Regions from separate parts of the Chryseobacterium metallicongregator genome, predicted to be linked through region 2. Evidence: riboswitches for the same ligand, from Rfam matches in the RefSeq annotation. Region 2 holds a riboswitch; each other region holds the start of a gene.
What was found. A riboswitch is a leader RNA that binds a small molecule or an ion and turns the genes downstream of it on or off. The one in region 2 is predicted to bind S-adenosylmethionine.
Positions count from the first base shown of each region.

Region 1 (4,569 bases), on a different contig from region 2:
GTTTCAACATTCAAAACAGGTCAAACGGCTTATAACTGGCAGGTTGCCAATTTTCAAAGACCCGCAAAACAAGATCTGGTGGTCTATGAATTACTATTGAGAGATTTTACACAGGAAAAAAACTGGCAGTCACTGATCGACAAAATTTCTTATTTGAAAAACTTAAAAATCAATGCTATAGAATTGCTTCCCATCATGGAGTTTGATGGAAATCTTTCATGGGGATATAATACTTCTTTCCATTATGCATTAGACAAAGCTTATGGAACTCCGGAAAAATTCAAAGAATTTGTAGATCTATGCCACCAGAACGGAATTGCAGTCATTCTGGATGTAGCGTTTAATCATGCTACAGGACGTTCTCCTTTGGTAAGGCTGTGGAATATAGATCCGGATGGTGACGGCTATGGAAATGTTGCTCCAGACAACCCTTACTTCAACCAGGTTCCGAAACATTCATACAATGTATTCAACGATTTTAACCATACAAGTCCTTCAACGCAATATTACGTTGAAAGATGCCTTCAACAATGGTTGACAGAATATCGCATAGACGGTTTCCGTTGGGATTTAACCAAAGGATTTACTCAAAACTGTTCTGAAAATGACGAAGCCTGCACCAATTCCTATCAGCAAGACAGAGTAGATATCATGAAACACTATGCCGACAGACAATGGGCTATTGATCCGAATTCTTACATGATCTTCGAACATCTTGGAACCGATGCCGAAGAACAGCAATGGGCCAACTACAGAATTGCAGAAGGTAAAGGGGTTATGCTTTGGAATAAACAGACAGACCCTTACAATCAGAATACAATGGGGTATCAGGAAAACAGCAACTACGACCGTATGAATCACAGTCTTCACGGCTTCACCAATATGAGTGCTGTAGGCTATGGAGAAAGCCATGACGAAGAAAGACTGATGTTTAAAAACCTTGCATATGGAGCAATCAACGGAAGTTATAATGTGAAAGATCTGAATACCGCTCTTGAAAGAATGAAAACTTTCGGGGCAACCTTCTTTACCATTCCTGGTCCGAAAATGATCTGGCAATTTGGAGAACTAGGATATGAATTCAGTATCAACAGATGTGCGAATGGTACTATAGACAATGGATGCAGAACTGATGAGAAACCTGTTGCATTCACTTTAGGATATGATACCAATGCGAACAGAAAAGCAGTATATGATACTTGGGCTAAAATCATCAACATCAGAAATACCCATCAGGTTTTTAAATCTAAAACCTACAGTATAGAATCCAATAACCTTACGAACGATCCTACCGGCCTGATCACAAGAATTTATGTATATGATGCAGCTATTACAACAGGAATAAAGAATGTGGTTGTATTAGCCAATTACACGACTTCAGCACAGAATGTCGTCCCTTATTTCCCTTACACAGGTCAATGGCAGAATCTGATGGACAACAGTATTTCGAATATAGCTTCCACAACAACTCCAATCACTTTACAACCGGGAGAATTCAGGATCTTTGGAAATTATGCTGGTGCTTTATCAACCGAAGATACCAATGCAGCCAACAAATTATCCCTTCAGATTGCAGATAATCCGGTTCGAAACGGAATCGCTCAACTCGTTTTCAGTAAAGCAAAAAACGGAGAGATCCTGATTTTTGATATGACGGGTAAAAAATTGGATTCATTCAAACTGGATAAAGAGAATGGAAATTATAATATGAAGGTTAATTATCCGGCGGGAACTTATCTGTTACAGTTGAAATCAGATACAGGAATAGCCATTCAAAAGATGATGATTAAATAAAATAACTTATGAAGTTGTTGATTTTTAATATATTGAGCCATTAAGAGCTATTTAAGAAATAAAGTATTGTTAAGATGAATCATTCTGATTTTTAAGCTCAAAGCGGAGCTGATCTTAATACTCTTATCACCTTAATATCATCTTAATGTTTCAAAAATAAAACTTTAAACAATTTCTATAAAATAATGAAAGGCAGATTTGCAGTACAGCAGATCTGCTTTTTTGTACATTTAAAAAAATAGTCTACTTTTGCAGTAGATTTATCAAGAAAGGTGGAGGGATTTGGCCCGGTGAAACCTTAGCAACCTACACGTTTCCAGAAGTGTAAAGGTGCTAATTCCAACCCTTTGGGGGAGATAAGTGAAGTCAATACTCTATATGAATTCCATTTCTTGAAGTCTTGTGTATCTGCGGAAAGATCCGTCAGATTCGTATTATTAATTGGCAAGAACAAAATGAAAAAATTAAGCACAGCTGTATTATTGCTTGGAGCAATTCTGGTCGCTGCTCAGGAAAGTGAGGAAAAAGGAAAACAGATCGAAGATATTATCATCGTTGGAAACCGTAACGTCAAAAGAACAAAACTGGAGACGCCGGTTCCTGTAGATGTAATTAATATCGATAAAATCCAGAGAAGCACTCCGCAAATGACGGCTCAGGATCTCCTGAACTACGTGATTCCATCGTTCAATGCAGTGAGGCAGTCTGCTTCTGATGGGACAGAACATATTGACCCTGTTACTTTTAGAGGTATGGGACCCGATCAGGTTCTGGTTTTGCTTAACGGAAAAAGAAGACATTCCACATCATTAGTCAATTATCAGAATACGGTAGGAAATGGCTCTGTAGGAACAGATTTGAGTACCATTCCCGTAATTGCAATTGATAGAATAGAAGTATTAAGAGATGGAGCTGCTGCACAATATGGTTCTGATGCCATTGCAGGAGTTATCAATATAATTCTTAAGAAAAATACCGGAGCTTCAGCAAGTCTTACCTATGGGTTAACCGGAAGAAATGATGGTGATACTTACCAGGCAGGAGTTAATTATGGAGCCTCATTAGGAAAGAAAGAAGGCTATATTAATCTTTCATTACAGCTAAGTCACAGAGGAAAAACCACAAGAACGCAAAATCATGACCTGGATATTTTCGGAGATAATTTTGCCTATGAATTTGCTGGGGACGCAGAAGCCATAAAAGCTGCCAGAGCCGCAGATGATGCAGAAATTGCAAAAAGAGGATTAACACGTGACGATTTTAATTTTCAGATCGGAGATGCCCAGATCAGACAGGGACAGCTGTTTTTCAATTCAGAATATCCTTTTAACGATAACTTTAAACTGTATTCTTTTGGCGGTTTCAGCATCAAAGAAGGAAATGGCTTTGGTTTCAGAAGACTTCCGAGCGAAAAATCTAATGTAGTTTCGTCCATTTACCCGAACGGATTTCAGGCAACTCTGGCCTCCCAGGTATACGATGTTTCTTATGCTGTAGGAGCAAAATATAATGTCAATGACTGGTTTTTTGATCTTAGTAATACCTTTGGAAGCAATACCTTCAATTATAATGTAAACAATACGAATAACGCTTCTTTGGGAGCAAAATCTCCAACCCGTTTTTATGCCGGAGCGCATAGCTTTCTTCAAAATACCATTAATCTTGATATTTCCAAAAATATAAACCGTTTCAATATCGCATTTGGAGGAGAATTCAGATTTGAACAATACCAGATCAAGGCAGGTGATGAAGCTTCCTATACCCAATATGACATCAATGGAAACGTAGCCACTGAAGGATCAACAGTGCTTGGTGCGGGAGGATCTCAATCCTTTATCGGGTTTTCTCCAAATAATGCATTGAAGAAAGACAGACATTCCACCGCAGTGTATGCAGATGTTTCCTATGATTTAGATAAAAAATTGAATATTGATGCAGCAGCAAGATTTGAAAATTATTCAGACTTCGGAAATACACTGAATGGAAAACTTGCTGTACGATATGAATTTGTAAAGAATTATGCGGTAAGAGCAGCAGTGGGAACAGGATTCAGAGCACCATCATTGCAACAGCAGTATTTTAATAACTCTTATGCTGATATTTCTACTTCAGGCGAGAAGATTGTTACAAAGGGAATCTTTAGCAATGATAGCAAAGCCGCTGAAATTCTTGGATTTGATAAACTAAAACAGGAAACCTCTGTTAATGCAAGTGCAGGATTTACTTTAAGGCCTTTAAACAATTTGACAATCACCATAGATGGATACTGGATTAAAGTAAAAGACAGAATTGTGATCACCAGCAATATTACTGATGAAAGATTAGATCAGTTTAAGGTAGAAAGCGGAAGATTTTTTGCGAATGCTATTGATACCGAAACAAAAGGAGTTGATGTTGTAGTAACCTATGACTGGATTCTTGGCAATGGAAAATTAAATATCAATCTTGCCGGAAACTATACGGAAACCAAAATTACAGATTTCCACTTTCCGGAAAATTTAGGAACTCCGCAGAACCAGTTTTTTGGTCCGGATCAGATCAACATCATTGAAACTCTTTCTCCCAAAACAAAAGCTTCATTAGGATTAAATTATGGAATCGGGAAGTTCAATTTTCTCGTAAGAAATACCTATTTTGGTAAAGTAATAAGAGATGGCTATCCGTTTGGAGACGTGCAGGAGTTCTCACCAAAGGTCGTTACCGACATCAGTGTTGGATATGATATTACAAAAAGTATCAACTTTACAATAGGAGCCAACAATGTATTTGATGTCT
Region 1 is NZ_JAVIXS010000009.1:175,597-180,165, reverse strand. Features, by position in the region: gene REB14_RS13165 (alpha-amylase family glycosyl hydrolase) at 1-1,794, shown strand, start outside; SAM riboswitch class I at 2,052-2,157, shown strand; gene REB14_RS13160 (TonB-dependent receptor plug domain-containing protein) at 2,250-4,569, shown strand, end outside.
Region 1: it holds a riboswitch for S-adenosylmethionine, as region 2 does, so the genes downstream of both, REB14_RS13160 (TonB-dependent receptor plug domain-containing protein) here and REB14_RS15375 (alpha/beta fold hydrolase) in region 2, are expected to answer to the same signal.

Region 2 (4,569 bases):
AATTCCGGCTTGTTCTTTAAGATCCATTCCATTCGGGTTCTGAAATTCGGCATCTTTTCCAGTAAACGGTGGTCAACAATCTCAACGGCAAACATAGGAATCAAACCGACAATACTTCTTAATTTTAAAGAAACACTGTCTCCATTTCCAAGCTGTAGTACATCATAGAAAAATCCGTCTTCTTCATTCCAAAGTCCTTTTGTGCCTTCGCCCAGATTTTCCATAGCTTCGGCAATATAAAGATAATGCTCAAAAAACTTGATGGCCATATCTTCATATACCTGATAGTATTGGGCAAGCTCCATTGCAATACGCATCATATTCAGTGCGTACATGGCCATCCAGCTTGTTCCGTCTGCCTGTTCAAGATGCTGACCGTCCTTTAATTCCATATTCCGGTCAAAGGCTCCGATATTGTCGAGACCAAGAAACCCTCCGCCAAAGATATTTTTCCCGTTCTTATCCTTTCGGTTCACCCACCACGTGAAATTAAGAAGCAGTTTCTGGAATACTTTCTCTAAAAATAGTAAATCTGGCTTTCCATTAGTTTTTTCATCAATTTTGAAAACACGGAAGCATGACCAGGCGTGTACTGGCGGATTTACATCACTCATATTCCATTCATAGGCTGGAAGCTGTCCGTTGGGATGCATGTACCATTCCTTAGTAAGGAGCAAAAGCTGTCCCTTGGCAAATTCTGCATCGATGATCGAAAAAGGAACACAGTGAAATGCCAGATCCCACGTAGCATACCATGGATACTCCCATTTATCGGGCATGGAAATAATATCCTTATTGTGGAGATGATTCCATTCTGTATTTCTTACATAGTCGTTGAAATTTCTTGGGGCTTCAAAGTTGGGATCACCTTTCAGCCATTTTCCGATATTGTAATGGTAGAACTGTTTGTTCCAGAGAAGTCCGGCAAAAGCCTGTCTCTGCACATTTCTTTCATCTTCGTTGACAGTGTCATTCTGAATTTCTTTATAAAACTCTTCAGCTTCAGCCTCTCGTATATTGAATATTTCATCAAAATTTTCAAAAGGTTCATCAGCTTCATCCGGACATAATCTGAATTCAAAAACTTTGGATTCCCCGGCTTCAATCATTTCATCGATCAGAAAAGAAGCTTTTGTTCCCTTTTTTTCAGGATTTACCGTATTCGTTTGATGGATAATAAAATTATTGATTCCATCTTTGAAATAAGTGTTTTCAGCTGCAGGAGCTCCGTAAAGCTTAGAATTATTGGTTTCGTTATCACAAAATACGCTTTGTGTATTGGTATTTCGGGAATAAAGTTTTTTAATCGAAATACTGTCATGGCCAATGTTGATACTTCCGTCATGAGAAGCATTGATTTCTGCTTTATAGGTGTTGTATCCCCATTTCCAGTTGTTTCTGAACCAAACAGTAGGCGCTACCATAATAGGTGCTTTATGCTGACTTCGGTTACAGACCGTTACTCTGGCAAGAATATCATTGTGATCGGCTTTACAGTATTCTATGAAAATATCAAAATATTCATCATTATCGAAAATTCCTGTATCGAAAATCTCATATTCCGGTTCCTTTTTACTGCGTCTCCCGTTTTCTGCAACAAGGTCATCGTAAGGAAATTCATTAATTGGATATTTATACACCATTTTCATATAACTATGAGTAGGTGTATTATCCAGATAATAAAAGATTTCTTTGATGTCTTCCCCATGATTTCCCTGAGGGTTGCTCAATCCAAAGAATCTTTCCTTTACCATTTTGTCTTTCTTGTTCCAAAACGAAAAAGCAAAACATAAAAGCTGTTTTACATCAGAAATTCCGGCAATACCTTCTTCACCCCATCGGTAGGCATAGCTTTCTGCATTATTATGATTGGTAAAATTCCAGGCATTCCCGTTCGGGCTATAATCTTCGCGTACATTTCCCCACTGCCGGTTGCTTACATAAGGTCCCCAGTTTTTCCATTTGGTATCTTGTAATCTATCTTTTTCGGCGGTCATATCTCATCATTTTTCCATACGAAGTTAGTTTTTTTGAGAAGTAATTCCAATTTTTTTCATCTGAATAATTATTAATATTGTCTTGAAATACTTGTATTTAAAGGCTTTTTTAAATATTAAAATAATTTTTTTTTGAAATTAAAAGAAAAGAACTACCTTTGCATCATTCGTTCATTCAAATATTGAAAATGTTATCAAGAAAGGTTGAGGGATTAGACCCTATGAAACCTTAGCAACCCTTTGTGCAAGCAAAGAAGGTGCTACGTTCTACCAAATAATTTTGGACAGATAACTTACTGAAGTTCTTTTCAGCCATTTCCTGTGGCATTTTCAATTGTATTAAAATTTAATAGAATTGAAAACAGAACTAAACTATATTAATCTTACGTATCAAACTTATTCCCAAAAGGAATACTATATCTCATTAAGCTATCAGCTTTTTGGGAAAGATCTGTTTACAGCTCCAATCATTTTAATCAACCATGCTCTTACCGGAAATTCAAATGTATCCGGAGAAAAAGGTTGGTGGAAACAGCTGGTAGGAGAAAATCAGATTGTTGATACTGATCAATATACTGTTCTGTGCTTCAATATACCAGGAAACGGATACGACGATTTTTTAATTGAAGATAATGAAGACTTCACACCTTCAGATATCGCAGCGATATTTCTGAAAGGGCTTGAAGCTTTACATATCAAAAATTTATATGCCATTATCGGAGGTTCTCTGGGAGGAGGGATTGCCTGGGAAATGCTTGCCAAGCAGCCGGATCTCACAGAAATATTTATTCCTATTGCCTGTGATTACAGAACACACGATTGGCTTCATGCACAATGTCTGGTTCAGAAATTTTTATTGAATGATAAAGAAGAACCATTACAGAAAGCGAGAATTCATGCCATGTTGTGTTACAGAACGCCACAGTCACTCAATGACAGATTTCAAAACCAATATAACCAGGAAAAAAAACGCCTGGAATCAGAAGACTGGTTGGTTTATCATGGTAATGCACTAAACGAAAGGTTTAGTTTAAAAAGTTACAAGCTGATGAACCACCTCTTAATGAATATCAACGTTGCTGAAGAAGCACTGGAGAACATACAGGCACGAATGCACATGATCTCCGTAGATACAGACTTATTCTTCCCGGCTTCAGAAATCCGAATGTGTTTTGAAAACTTAAAAGAGAAAAATAAGGATGTTTCTTATCACGAGATCCAATCTATACACGGGCATGATGCCTTCCTAATGGAATATCAACAATTAAATAATATCATAAAAAACATTTTACAGAAGTAATGAAAAATGCTAACGAAATAAAATTTTTAAAGAACAGATCAATCGTCAAATTTGAAGGAGAGGATTTCCTTGGAGAAATCGGGATTGACGGACGTATTTTTAAAGCGCTTACTTTAGCACGCATCAGTGTTGGCGTAATTTCTCAACAGGCTATAGAAAACGGAATTTCTATTCTGGTTCATGAAAATGATGCAGAGAAAGCGGTTGCTTGTCTTATTGATGAATTTGAAGCAGAAAGAAAATCTGGAAAAGTTTCCCAAATTTATAGTATCAATAATGTTTCTGTGATTGGTTTTGTTGCAGAAGATTTCAATAAAGTCTTTGCAGAACTGGCACGAAATAATGTTTTCCCATTGCTTTTGAATCAGGTAGCAGGAGAAAACAGAGTGAACATCGTAGTAACATCTTCACAGGATGAAAAAACAAGAAACATCATAGAATCTGAAATTTTCAAAAAGCCGAAGACCGTTCATCTGGCCATCATTGGTCACGGAAATGTAGGAAAGACATTGATACAACAGGTTTTGGAATCTGCAGAAGAAATTAAAAAACGAAAAAAAATAGACCTTAAAGTAGTTGCAGTAGCCAACTCTAAGAAAATTGCTTTCAACAAAAAAGGTTTCGACGCCAATTGGAGTGATGAGGTTTTAACAGCAGAACATCCATCGAATGTAGAAGAACTAATCAACTTCTCTAATGAAAACCAACTGGAAAATCTGATCGTTGTGGATAATACTGCAAGCAAAGATTTTGTGAAAAATTATCATGCTTTGGCAGAAAACGGATTCGATCTGGTGTCTTCCAACAAGATTTTCAATACCCTTCCAATAGAAGAATACAGAAAACTAAGATATACGTTGAGTAAAAACAACAGACGTTATTTGTATGAAACCAATGTGGGAGCAGGATTACCGTTAATTGATACCATCAAATTATTACACCTTTCAGGAGAAAATATCACAAGAATCAAAGGAGTGTTCTCCGGAACATTGAGCTATGTTTTCAATAATTTTTCTTTGAGGAACGATAAATTCTCAACCATCATCAACGAAGCTTTGGAAAAAGGATATACAGAACCGGATCCGAGAGAAGATTTATCAGGAAATGATGTAGCAAGAAAATTATTAATTCTGGCAAGAGAATTAGACCTTATCAACGAATTCGGAGATATCAATATTCAAAATCTTGTTCCGGAAAGCTTACTTGAAGTTTCAAAATCAGAATTTCTTTCAAGACTGGAAGAGCTGGACGAAGAATACCAGAAAATAAAAG
Region 2 is NZ_JAVIXS010000014.1:401,463-406,031, forward strand. Features, by position in the region: gene REB14_RS15370 (MGH1-like glycoside hydrolase domain-containing protein) at 1-1,997, opposite strand, end outside; SAM riboswitch class I at 2,186-2,292, shown strand; gene REB14_RS15375 (alpha/beta fold hydrolase) at 2,353-3,297, shown strand; gene REB14_RS15380 (ACT domain-containing protein) at 3,297-4,569, shown strand, end outside.

Region 3 (4,569 bases), on a different contig from region 2:
CCTGTGCTCCGGCTGGCCTTATAGATCCGAAGAAGTCGGTTACTTTTTCATTTTCAGGAGTTTTAGCAGTTACTAAACGCCCATAGATATCGTAAGAAGCGTAAGAATTTTCTTTTCCTGCATTCACTTTATAATTTTCGTGTCGGTATTCAGCTCCGAATGCAACATTTAATCCTTTCAGCACATCATACTTTTTGGAGAAATCAAGGTTGACAGTATTTTGTGAAAACTCAGATCCTCCGGCATCAAAAGTTCTTGGAGATCCGTCTGTAAGCGATGTATTAAATGTATTTACAACCCCAAAACCAAAGGTATTTTTCCCAAATGTATTACTGAAATCCACATTCCAGCCATTCCATTTTCCTTTAATTCCGGCAGCAAGAGAATAATCATTTACAGTTGCTTCAATCTGAGGGAGATATCCATTGGGAGTCACTGCATTGATATTTCTTTCAGTATTCGGCAGCCTGTAAAATCCTCCGGCATTTCCAAGACGGTAACTATAACCACCAAATGAGTAGAATTTCCAATCATCATTCACAGGAATTTCAGAGTTGAAAAATAGCTGCCCGGCTTGTAATTTAGACTGTCCGGCTCTCAAACTGAAATCTTTTCTCTCTAATCCTCTGTAATTAAGCTCCTGGGATGTAAAATCTTTACCTAATAATTTTTGAAGATCGGAAATGCTGTTGGCTCCTGAAATTTGAGATTGAAAATCAGTTCCGAAATAATTTACCTTGGCTGCATATTGTTTAATGGTACTAATAATCTGTTGAGTGTTTGACGTATTCGTAATATTTTTATACAAACCATCGATATTAATACCATCCTGCAATGCTCTGTAATTAATTGCATTATAAGCATTGAAAATATCACCTTCTCTTACTCCGGCTCTGGAATAGGGATCACGATATTGTGTAGAACCTGTAATATTAATAAATCCTGTTTTTCCTATTTTAGCTCCATAATTGAGATCTACGGAAATAGTCTGTCCATCTACTCCACCGGAGAAATTATTGGCAACGGAGGAAGCGTATCCACCTAAAAATACCTGTCCCGAAAGTCCCAGCCTTTTTTTCAACCCAAGGTTAACGACTCCTGCAATGGCATCAGAACCATATTGAGCGGAAGCACCGTCTCTTAAAACCTCAATTTTTTCTAAAGCAAATGCCGGAATAGCATTTAGATCAGTTCCTACAGATCCTCTTCCCGGTGTAAGGGTAACATTAATCAATGAAGACTGATATCTTCTTTTTCCATTGAGTAAAACCAAAACCTGATCCGGGCCCAACCCTCTTAAAAGAGCAGGATCTACAAAATCAGTTCCATCATTAACGGTGTGTGAGGTGGATGAAAACGAAGGGACAATATAATTTAAAGCCTGACTGATATTGTTAGTGGGGCTTTGTTTTAAAATTTTTGATATGTTAATAATATCTACCGGAACAGGCGTATCTGTCAGTGATCTTCCTGAGCCTCTTGAACCAAGGATGACTACATCATCTATTTTTTTTGATTGTAAAGTATCCGTCTGGGCGTAGTAAAATGTAGAAATAAGCGCAATAGAAGGAACAAATATTTTTGTTTTGAAATTATGCATGTTGTTTGTTGTTACTTTTTGTTATTAAAAAATTGTTTTTGAGCAATACAAATCCTGTAACCCTAAAATGTAAGGTTACCATTGATGTTCGGAATGTTTGTATTATTTTTTAGAAATAGAAAATGCTAGCAGCAACAACACATGCGCATATAGAAATGGCATGAAAACATATCAGAATAATGAAGACTCACTTCATGATCTGAAGAATAAAAAATTACTGATGGAATGTGATTTCCCTTGTCTTTAAACATTGATTTTAACTTTAAAACAAAAATTCAAGATGGGGATAATGATAGAATGATAAACATTTTTTCCGGAAGATCCGGCTTATCGATTGCAGCACCTTGCTTGTTTTTGCAGGTTGCTATCCCATCTAGAGATTCTTGATAATTACCTGGCAAAGATATAATTATTTCATAAATAAAAAAAAAATTCAGCCTAAATTTTCGATTTTCAACATTTTACCGTAACAAATTCTGTTTTTCAGCGTCTAACCGGATATCATTAAAACATTATGAAAAAAACGATTTTCGCTTTATCACTGGTAAGTTCTGTTTTTGTTTTCTCACAAGAAAAGAATACTACGGGTGCTAAAGAAAAACAAATAGAAGGTGTAGTCATCACCAAAACTAAAAAAGCCGTTGAGCAAAAGGCAGACCGTACCATTTTTGACTTTTCTGAACAACCTCAGCTGAATAACGGAAACGTTCTGGAAGGAATTAAAAAACTTCCTGGACTTGTTTCTACCGATATCGCGGGGATGATGTATCAGGGGAAAATGCTGGAAGTGTATCTTAACGGAAGACCCCTGAATATTACGTCCAATGAATTGAACTCTTTCCTTGAAGGAATGCCTGCCAATTCTGTAGAAAGAATTGAAGTAATTACCCAGCCCGGTGCTGAGTTTCCGGCTACTTCCGGAGGTGCCATCATGAACATCATCACTAATAAAAATGCCAACAAATATTTAACTGCTACGTATTCAGGAAATTATTCTTTCACGAATTATGATAAATACAGAAACAGGACAACCAATTCTGTTAATTTAAATGCAAGGAATAAATATTTCGGATGGCAGCTGAACGTAGGTCAAAACTACCGTGAAAGTATGCTGAATGGTCAACAAGATGAACTTTTGAGCAGCCATACCGATAGATACGCACGTGGATATTTTGCAAAATCCGGATTGACTTTTGATTTGGGGCAGGACAGATTATTATTAAACTACGATATTTATCACAATAATAATGACAACTATACTTTAAGTAATGGTCATGGTGATTTGCCTTTCCAGAATAATCCAAAAGATTTAAGGGAAGCTTTTTATACATCTTCAGATGTTGCCCATACCAATAGTCTCAGACAGGAAGCAGTTGTAACCTATCAGAAACGTTTTGCAGATAAATCTCAAAAATTAGACTTCCAGTTTGGCTATACAAGATCAGACAGTAAATTTTCTCAAGACAATTTCTTTCAGGATGGTACATTTGCAGCCGCTCCAAACCTACCAATCAACAGTCCTACCAATGGTTTAAAAGATATTCTGAACAATAAATCTGTAATGAATATTGCCAACTTCAAAGTAGATTATGCCCAACCTATCAAACTTCTTGATGGTGGAAAGGTAAGTTTTGGAGGATTATATGAAAGACAGGATTATGATACAGAAAGTTTTGGACTGACTAACTTAGAGTATCAAAGACAAACCGCTTCTACCTATTTGGAGTTTCAGGCTAAACTGAAAAAGTTTGACTTCACATTGGGTTCCCGTGCTGAAAACTATGATATTTCCGGGGTAACAAGATATTTTGATAAAGATGCGAAACTGGTGGAGGCTAATTTGATTCCTTTCAATAAGTTTAAATTTTTCCCGAATGCAAGCGTACAATATAATATGATGAACCAGGTTAATATTGCGGCAAATTACAACAGAAAAATCAGCTTACCGAGTATTTCTGCTTTGAACCCAAATAACGTAACTTTCTCCGGGCCAAGTACCGAAGTAAATGGTAATCCTAACCTACAGCCTACTATTTTTGATAATTATGAATTGAAAATTTCAGCTTTTGATTATGCATTTATCGGATATAGTGTAAGTTCGGCAAGCAACCAGGTGGCACAGATCATCCGAAAGGACGGAAGAAAGCTTTACAACGAGCAGGTGAATATTTCGAATATGAAAATTCACAATTTCAATGTGGGATTACCGATTCCTTTTATGATTTTCAGTAAGCCATTTAGTGAAATCATGAAATTTAATTTCAATCCTGATAAAATTAATTTCATGTACTTATATGCAGGATATCAGAAACATGAAATCGATAACCTGAATAATAAAGGCTTCTGGATTTTCAATATCATGACCCAGGTTATTTTACCTAAGGATATCAAACTGACAGCTAACTATAGCTATCTGACTCCAAAGGCGGGATATTTCTACTTTACAGCAGAGAAACCATTCAACAACTCTCTTGATATTACGTTGACGAAAAAGTTTATGAACAACCGCCTGACACTTTCTGTTTTTGCGAATGATATTTTCAACGGACAGATGATGCAGGTACGTTCTAATCCACCATCAGGAACGCCGGTGTTGATCAGTAGCAAATATGACACGAGAAATTTCGGATTTTCTATCAATTATAAAATTCCGACAAGAAATAAACTGGCAAAAGAGGATCCGAATATCCTAAACCAGACTAAAAAAGAAGATAACGGAGGAGTAATGCAACAGGCACAATAATTCTTCTTGACAATAAAATAAAAATAGGCGTAAAATGATTTGCGCCTATTTTTTATTTGTTGGTAAGTTTTGGCTGAAGCCAGTGGATGGTTTTATAAAAGTAAAACGGGCTTCCTTCGTCTACGCTCAGGATCAGAGCCCGTTCCTATTGATATTGAATTCGTGTTATTCGTGAAAATATGGGTGACATTTGTGTTTACATTTACATCAAAAATCAATCGTTTGA
Region 3 is NZ_JAVIXS010000009.1:103,767-108,335, forward strand. Features, by position in the region: gene REB14_RS12820 (TonB-dependent receptor plug domain-containing protein) at 1-1,600, opposite strand, end outside; SAM-I-IV-variant riboswitch at 1,898-1,995, opposite strand; gene REB14_RS12825 (TonB-dependent receptor domain-containing protein) at 2,115-4,343, shown strand; gene REB14_RS12830 (HesA/MoeB/ThiF family protein) at 4,551-4,569, opposite strand, start outside.
Region 3: it holds a riboswitch for S-adenosylmethionine, as region 2 does, so the genes downstream of both, REB14_RS12820 (TonB-dependent receptor plug domain-containing protein) here and REB14_RS15375 (alpha/beta fold hydrolase) in region 2, are expected to answer to the same signal.